DNA from 2 places in the Thioalkalivibrio sp. ALD1 genome. Region 2 is predicted to be linked to the other one. Evidence: predicted binding sites of a transcription regulator. Region 2 holds the regulator's gene; the other holds the start of a gene.
What was found. The regulator FNR, encoded in region 2, switches genes on or off when oxygen is low (the NO sensors DNR and NnrR bind a similar motif). The targets are predictions, from matches to a motif close to TTGATNTANATCAA.
Positions count from the first base shown of each region.

Region 1 (4,418 bases), on a different contig from region 2:
CAGCAGCACGACGATCGCGCCCGCCGCCGCGCAGGCCTGCGCGATCGCACGCCCGATGCCCGCGGCCGCGCCGGTTACCAGGATCACGCGGTCGTTGAAGGCACCCGGCTCCGGGCGATAGTCCAGCAGGGCGGGGATGTCGATATCGGTCAAGGCAGGGTCTCCAGTAGCTTGTGGGCTGATTCTAATCCAGACCGCACGGCGGCTTCGAGGGTCGAAGGCAGGCCCGGCGTCACATAGTCGCCAGCCAGGAACAGTCCGGGCCAGGGGGTGCCGGCTACCGGGCGCAATGCGTCCAGATCGACGCGGGCATCGATGGTGGCGCGTTTCTCGCACACCACACGACCGGCCTGGGCCATTCCCAGTTCGGGGAAGGTTCGTTCCAGTTCTTCCGCGATCCGACGCCAACGCTCCTCTGCCGTCATCGCCGGCAGGTCGTCCGCTGTGGAGATTACGACGGCCAGCCAGTTCGGCTCGCCGGCCACCTGGCGGGGAATAAGCCATTGTCCGTGCTGGTCGAGGAGTCCCTGTAGCGGTGGGCGTTCCAGGAGGGGGGCCGGGTAGCGCAGGTATACCGTGCAGATGCTGCGCTCGCCCATGGCCATCAGGGCCCGATGGTGGGGTTGTAGCTCGGGGGCTTTGGGCAGGAGTCGAGCGGCTGCGCTGGGCGACGTGGCGATGATCACCGCGTTGGCATGGGTGACGCGGTGGTTGCGGTCACGGAGCTGGTAGCGGGCCTCGGCGCCCCCGGATTCGATGGCGGCAATGCGCCGTCCGGTCTCGACCGTGGCACCGCGCTCGCGCAGTTCGCGCAGGGCGGGTTCCGGGTACAGCGATCCCAGCGGTTGGGTCGGGATAAGTAGCCGGGCGTCGTCCGGCCCGTGGTTCAGGGCCAGGCGCAGCACGTTCTGGAAGATCTGCGCCGAGGCGCTGCGGATTGGCGTGTTCATGACCGCGAGGCACAGCGGTTCCCAGAGCTGACGGATCAGCGTGTCCGGCTGATGGCGCGCCTGCAGCCATTCGAGTACGTCAACGTCCTCCTCCAGCGGCCGATGCAGGATCGAGGCCGCCCCCAGCAGGGCCGGGAGGCGTCTGTGCAGCGGGATGCCCGCAAGGCTTTGCCACAGGGCACTGGCGAGGGTCGGCAGGCGTGGCGAGTGGGGCTCCAGGGCAAAGGCCGGGTGAGGGCGGCCCGGTGCATGCATGCGCAGACCGAACGGCAGGGCCACGAAGGTGCGCTCCGGGTCGGTGCCGACCGAGCGCAGCTGTTCCAGGGTGGCGTGACAGGCGCCGACCAGCACGTGCTGGCCGTTGTCCAGTTCCGCACCGTCGCGGTCCAGGCTGCGGGCGCGCCCGCCTGCGTTTGCGGCGGCCTCGATCAGGTGGACCGCGATGCCGGCCCGGGCGAGGGTCAGCGCGGCGGTCAGGCCGGCCCAGCCGGCGCCGAGCACGACGACCGGATGCGATGCGGGAACGGCGGCCATGGGGCGGGCGGGGTCAGCCCGCGCGGCGGTATTCGCGCTTCAGGCGGCGCGCGGTGCGCCAGGCGATCCACAGCTTGCGGATCGGGGTCAGCCGCACGCGGTGCTCCAGCACGCGATAGCCGTCGTCCTGGATCTCGTCGAGCAGGGTGCGGTAGATCGCGGCCATGATCAGGCCCGGGCGCTGGGCGTAGCGGTCCTCGGCGGGCAGGTGCTCCTCCGCGCGCTGGTAGTAGCGGCGGGCCCGTTCGGCCTGCTCGGTGAACAGGGCACGATGGCGGTCGTCCGTGACATTGACCTGAAATTCCTCGGGCTTTACGCCGTGCTTTTTCAGTTCGTCCATCGGGATGTAGACCCGGCCGCGCATCGCGTCTTCATGGACATCACGCAGGATGTTGGTCAGCTGCAGGGCCATCCCCAGGTCATGCGCGTATTTCAGCGTGCGCCGATCCGAGAAGCCGAAGATATGGGCGGACAGGATCCCGACCACGCTGGCCGCGCGGTAGCAGTACAGCGACAGCGTGGTGAAATCCGGGTAGCTGTCGTAGTCGAGGTCCATCTGCATGCCGTCGATGATCTCGTCGAAATACTCGCGGCTGAGATCGAACGGCGCCAGATGCGGCTGCAGGGCCTGGGTGATCGGGTGGCGTGGCTGGTGGTCGAACAGGCGCTCGATCTCCTCGCGCCACCACTGGAGCTTGGTGCGCGCCACGCTTTCCTCGCTGACCTCGTCGACGATGTCGTCCACCTCGCGGCAGAAGGCGTACAGCGCGGTGATCGCACGGCGCCGGTCGGGCTCCAGGAACCGGAATGCGTAGTAGAAGCTGGAGCCGCTCTTCGCGGCCTTCTCCTCGCAATATTCGTCGGGGGACATACGCGCTCGGGATCGGGGTACCGTCTTGGGATGGCAAGGCTAGCACAGCGGGCCCGGGATGCGGATGGCGGCGGTGATCGAAGCCACGTTTGACATACATCAACCGTGCCCAGCTGGAGGGCGCGTAGGGTGAGGGTGTCAGGGTGGCGCAAGGGGCCCGCCCTCCCGATGCGGAGAGCCGTATGGAACAGCGTCTGGTATTCGATCCCGAGGTGTTGCGTCGCTATGACGTGAGCGGCCCTCGCTACACGTCCTACCCCACGGCGCCGCAGTTCCACGAGGGGTTCGACGCGCAGGCCTATGTGCGGGTGGCTCAAGAGACGAATGCCGAAGGGGCGGGGCGTCCGCTGTCGCTCTATGTCCACGTGCCCTTCTGCGACACGGTGTGTTTCTACTGTGCCTGCAACAAGGTGATTACCGGCAATTATCGGCGGGCGACGAACTATCTGGACTCGCTGGAACAGGAGATCACCCTGCAGGGCGAGTTGTTCGATCGGGACCGGCCGGTGCGGCAGTTGCACTTCGGGGGCGGGACACCGACCTACCTGTCCGACGAAGACCTGACCCGCGTCATGAAGACCCTGGGCCGGCATTTCACGCTGGAGACCGGTCCGGAGCGGGAATTCTCGATCGAGATCGATCCGCGTGCCGTGCGGCCCGGTACCCTGCCGCTTCTCGCGTCGCTGGGCTTTAACCGCATCAGTGTCGGGGTGCAGGATGTCGATCCTGCCGTGCAGAAGGCCGTCAACCGCATCCAGCCGTTCGAGGTCACCGAGCAGGTGGTACGCCAGGCGCGCGAGCACGGGTTTGTCTCCACCAACCTGGATCTGATCTACGGACTGCCCCTGCAGACGGTGGACACGTTCTCGGCGACACTGGACCGCGTGTTGGAACTGCGCCCTGAGCGGCTGGCCGTTTACAACTACGCGCACCTGCCGGAGCTGTTCAAGACGCAGCGCCAGATCCGCGACGGCGACCTTCCGCCGGCCACGGAGCGGCTCGCGATCCTCGAGATGACCATCCAGCGCCTGACCGACGCAGGGTACGTGTACATCGGCATGGATCACTTTGCGCTGCCCGATGACGAACTCGCGATCGCCCAGCGCGCGGGCACGCTGCAGCGAAACTTCCAGGGCTACTCGACGCGCGCCGAATACGACCTCGTCGCGCTGGGGCCCACCGCCATCGGCAAGATCGGGGACAGCTACAGCCAGAACCTGCGCGAGGCCGATGCCTATCAGGAACGGCTGGCAGCCGGCCAACTGCCCGTGTTCCGCGGCCTGGAGCTGGGCGAGGACGACCGTCTGCGGCGCTCTGTGATCAGCGAGCTGATGTGCCACTCCAGAGTCGATTTCGGCGGCATTGAGGACGCATTCGGCATCGACTTCCGGGAGACCTTCGGCGATGCCCTGAACCGCCTGGCCGAGATGGAGGCCGACGGCCTGGTCACCATCGGCAGCGATTGCCTGGAGGTCCAGCCACGCGGCCGGCTCCTGCTGCGCAACATCGCCATGGCCTTCGACGCCTATTTGCACCGTGAAGAGCGGCGTTACTCCAAGGTGGTTTGACCAGTGGTTGACGTTTCGACAGCGTTGGCGAAAGCTTGAGGTTCATGAACCGGCAACAGGGACGTTCCGGTGAAGACAACACGTTACTTCGAGACCGTACGTGTGCGGCCCGATCGCCGCAACATCAAGGACACATGGATCGAGGCCGCGATCGATCACCCCATCCGGGAAGAAGTGCAAGGCGATGGTCGTATCCGCCGATGGGCCCGGATCGATGAAGCGGATGGCCGCTATCTTCGCGTGGTGTTGCTTCCTGACGGTGTGACGGTCCACAACGCCTTTTTGATCTAGGGAAACACTGATTAATGTACACACTCGCGTTGGTACCCCAGGTTTTCCGAGACCAGGCGCGGTGCGCAGCCGGTAGTGGTTCTACCGGCAAGGACCGCAACGCAGGATCGGGGAACCTGGGGTGCCAACCCCGAAGGGGCTCGGCCGCTTTTGCGCGCGCACGGCGTTGCGGTTCCCTTGTGCAGAATGACTGCACGGCGGTCA
Region 1 covers NZ_KB906242.1:128,375-132,792, forward strand. Annotated here, with positions in the region: gene F623_RS0105240 (SDR family NAD(P)-dependent oxidoreductase) at 1-153, opposite strand, end outside; gene hpnE (hydroxysqualene dehydroxylase HpnE) at 150-1,484, opposite strand; gene hpnD (presqualene diphosphate synthase HpnD) at 1,498-2,355, opposite strand; gene hemN (oxygen-independent coproporphyrinogen III oxidase) at 2,538-3,923, shown strand; gene F623_RS0105260 (hypothetical protein) at 3,993-4,214, shown strand.
Region 1: hemN (oxygen-independent coproporphyrinogen III oxidase) is a predicted target of FNR. The motif match lies at 2,445-2,458, and genes of this name have one in related genera.

Region 2 (4,418 bases):
GCTGGAGGCGGAGGCCGGTGTGGAGCTGACCGAGGCCTACCACCCGCTGCTGCTGTTGCAGTTCGCCGAGGGCAACGGGCCGCAGCCCGTGCCGCTGTCGATCCGGCTGGATGGCGAGCAGCCGCTGTTGCTGATCACCGGGCCGAACACCGGCGGCAAGACGGTCGCGTTGAAGACGCTCGGGCTGCTGGTCACCATGGCCTGGTGCGGGCTGCATATCCCGGCCGAACAGGACTGTCGCATCGGGCGCTTCGACCAGGTGATGGTCGATGTCGGCGACAACCAGAGCCTGTTCCACCACCTGTCGACGTTTGCCGGCCATGTGGAGGTCCTGAAGCGAATCCTCGACCACTCCGGGCCGGAGAGCTTGATCCTGCTGGACGAGCTGGGTACGGGCACCGACCCGGACGAGGGCGCGGCGCTGGCGATGGCGATGCTGGACGAATTGCGTGCGCGTGGCACGCGCGGGATCGTGAATACCCATTTGGCGCCCCTGAAAGACTATGCCGCCCAGCACGCGGGCATCGTGAACGCCTCGATGCAGTTCGATGCCGAGACGCTGTCCCCGACCTACCGGCTGCTGATTGGCGAGCCGGGTGTGTCCTTTGGTCTTACGATTGCCGAGAAGAACGGGCTTCCGGCCCAGCTGGTTGCCCGCGCGCGCGAGCATTTCGCCGAACTCCCCACTGCCCAGGCCGGAGGGGATACCGGCAAGGCATGAGCCCCGAGTGAGGCGTTACCACATGAGGTCGTCGGGGACGACGTAGTCCTTGTACGGGTCGTCCGGATCGGGCTCGGTATCACCGCTTTCCTCGGCCGGGATGACCAGCGGCCATTCGGCGTCCCGCTCGCGGATCCTGTCCGCGATCTCGCGCGGGATTACGCGAAAACCCTTGCTCGGGTGCAACTCCAGGCCGGCCAGCGCCGCGCGCCCGTCGACTAGCCGCTTGCGTGTGTCCTCGGTCACCGGCAGGTGGCGGATCTGTCCGTCGAACTGGAAGTGGTAGTCGATCGCGGCGTCGCCGGTGGGGATCGGGGCCAGGTGCTGGTTGACCAGCTCGCGAATCTGAGCACGGCGCGCACGGCGTTCGGCCTTTTCCTGCCGTTCCTGGTTCTTCTCCCGCGAGCGCTGGGCCTGCGCGGCCTGGCGAGCCGCAGCGGCGCTGGCTTCGGCGTCGGCGGGCTTGCCCTTTTTCTTTTTCGGTTGTGTCTTCTGGGCCTTGTGCTTCTGGCTCTTGGCCTTGCGCACCTGTTTTTCGTCCACCAGCCCGGCCTTCAGGAGCTGGTTGCGCAGATCGTCCGACATGCCGCTTGCCTGTAGAAAATGTGCCGGGAGGATAGCCTATGTGCAGCCGACCTGTGTGAGTTGGGGTATCCCGTGCCGGATCTCGGTCACGGTCAGGCCCGGGAACAGGAGCCGCAGACGCCGCGTGAGGTTGGGGGTCGTGGCCGGATCACCGAGATTCTGGGCGGACTGAAACAGGCGCAACGCAGCCGTTCGTTCGCATGCGACCTCCAGCTCCTTTGTGGCGGCGTACAGCGCCGCCCGGTTCGGCTGGCGGGGGCCTTCGGGTTTGAGGCGGCGGCGCAGCGCGCGCACGCGCGAGGTGGTTTGTTCTTGCCAGTTCGCCGCAGCCTTCACCAGCTTTTCCCAGTCCCCTGTGCGTATGCCGCCCGGGTACCACAGGGCGAACAGGGCGAGGATGACATCGACGTCATAGCTCTCCTGCCAGCGCAACAGACGTTCCCGGGCTGGTGCGGAGGCCCAGATTCGCAGGGCGAAATCCCAGAAGCTGTCGAAGTCGTGTGGCCTGGCAGCCTCAGGCACTGCTGGCGGCGGGTGTGATGGTTACGCCAGCGGCGTTGCGGAGGCTCTGCGGCTCGAGGATCTCAAGATCCCGGGTGTGCAGGCTGATCACGCCCTGTTTGCGCAGTTGGGTAAACAGGCGGCTGATGGTTTCTTGGGTTAGCCCCAGGTGGTTGGCGATGTCGGCACGCGACATCGGCAGATAGAAGCGTTCGGTTGACAAACCTCGCGCACGATGACGCTCTGAAAGGGTTACCAGAAAGGTAGCCAGGCGTTGTTCCGCTGTGCGCTGTCCGAGCAGGGCGTGCAGGCTTTCGTCCTGGGCCAGTCCCTGGCTCATCACGTTCATCATGTGCTGTCGGAAGGTAGGTAGCCGGTCGGCGAGATCGTCCACATGGGTGTACGGGACCGCGCACACACTGGTGGATTCCAAGGCGACGGCACTGACCGGATGCTGGCCGGAATGGATCGCGTCCAGGCCCAGCAGATCGCCAGCGAGCGCGAAGCCGGTGATCTGTTCGGTGCCGTCGTCGGTGTTAAGCACGGTTTTCAGTGCGCCGGTACGGACGGCGAACAGGGTATCGAAGCGCGAACCCATATTGAACAGAGCCGTCCCTTTCTCGATCGGACGGCGCTGTTGAACAATCTCGTCGAGTTGCCAGAGTTCGTGCTGTGGCAGCCCCACCGGCAGGCAGAGCTGACGCAGAGTACAGTGTTCGCAGGCTTGGGTCGGGCGCAGTGTCATGGGCTCAGGTTAGCGGTTTTGGCTGCGGCGAGGGAAGCGCTCGCGCTTGCTGGCAGAAGGTGGCCCGCATTATGAATTCCGTTATGGTGAGTGAGGAACCTTTCGGAATGCCTGGGATCAGCCATTTCAGAGGCTTGCGGCGGAGCGGCTGCGATATCTAGACTCTGTTTAATATAGCAGACGATTCGCAAGGGAAGGGATGCAATGATCGAACGGATGCTGAACGAATACATGCGCCACGGCACGCTGATCCTGCGCGAGCCGGATGGGAGCGAGCGCCATTTCGGGCAAGGTGCGCCCGAGATAACGCTGCAACTCCATGATCGGGCCGCGCTCAAGCGCATCGCGCGCGATCCCGGATTCCAGCTTGGCGAGACCTACATGGATGGGCTCTGGTCGCCTGGCCCCGAAGGCATCCGGGTGTTTCTGGACGTGACCATGCGCAACTTCGCGCCCATGTTTCAGCGCCGTGTGCACCCACTGGTGTGTATGTTCCGCGCGATTCTCGAGCAGGGAAACCGCATCGCGCGCAGCTACCAGAATATCTCCCATCATTACGACGTCGATGAATGGCTGTTCCGCCGGTTTCTCGACGACGGCATGTTCTACAGTTGTGCCTATTTCGAACGTCCGGACATGACCCTGGAGGAAGCCCAGCAGGCCAAGTGCGCGATGCTGCGCAAGAAGCTGGTGCTGGAGCCCGGCCAGCGGGTGCTGGATATCGGCTGTGGCTGGGGTGGGCTGGCCTTCCATCTGGCCGAGAATGCCGATGTCCAGGTGGACGGGATCACCCTCTCAAGAGAGCAACTGCGAGTGGCTCAGGCGGAGGCGAAACGCCGGGGCCTCGATGATCGCGTTCGCTTCTTCTATCAGGACTACCGCGAACACAACGACCAGTACGACCGGGTCGTCAGTGTCGGCATGTTCGAGCATGTCGGTGTGCCCAACTACGGCACCTTCTTCCAGCGGGTGAACGACCTGCTGAAGGAGGACGGCGTGGCTGTCTTGCACACGATCGGTCGCCAGGGGCCACCGGGTACGACCAACCCCTGGCTGAGCAGGTACATCTTCCCCGGTGGTTACACCCCGGCCCTGTCCGAGGTGATGGAGGCGCTGGAGCCGACCCCGCTGCATACCACCGATATCGAGTTCTGGCGGTTGCACTATGCCGAGACGCTCGCGGAATGGTACCGCCGTTTCCAGAAGGTCCGCGCCGAGGCCGTGGATCACTTTGACGAACGCTTCTGCCGCATGTGGGAGTTTTATCTGGCCAGCTGCGAGGCGACGTTCCGCTGGTGGCGCCAGGTGGTCTTCCATATCCAGATGGCCAAGCGACAGGATGCCGTGCCATTGACCCGTGACTATCTGTATTCCGATACGGCGCCTGCGGTGGTCTCTACGCCGCCCGGTGAGGCGGCTTCCCAGAGTCGTAGCGCGGCGTAGCTCCAGCGTATTCAGCATTCGACCGAGCATTTTCCGCTAAGCGGCCGCCCGCAACCCTGCTGTTTTCCCTACACTTCACCAAAACGCTGAAGGGCAGGGACGACGGGTGTTTGGCAGGTTTCGCAAGCGGCAGCAGCAGGAGGCCCCGGAGGCGGCGAGCCCGAGTCAGGAGCATGTGCTGATCGAGGCGGCCGGGCGCAGCCGGATCACCGAGGTCGCGGCCAGTGCGCGCAAGGTGCCCTGGTCGCTGAACATGCTGCAGCTGTTGTGGGCCGCAGGTCCGGTGACCTTCCTCGCCATGCAGGGGGGTTACTTCCTGGGCTTCGGCCACGCCGCTCCCGCTCAGAATTTTATCTTCTTTGCCGTCTACACCCTGTTGTTCGGGGTGATTGGTCTGCTGGCGCGTTTCATTGCCGATGCCAC
Region 2 covers NZ_KB906244.1:86,867-91,284, forward strand. Annotated here, with positions in the region: gene F623_RS0109155 (DNA mismatch repair protein MutS) at 1-721, shown strand, start outside; gene F623_RS0109160 (DUF2058 domain-containing protein) at 737-1,306, opposite strand; gene F623_RS0109165 (TIGR02444 family protein) at 1,343-1,828, opposite strand; gene fnr (fumarate/nitrate reduction transcriptional regulator Fnr) at 1,821-2,552, opposite strand; gene F623_RS0109175 (cyclopropane-fatty-acyl-phospholipid synthase family protein) at 2,757-3,995, shown strand; gene F623_RS0109180 (hypothetical protein) at 4,102-4,418, shown strand, end outside.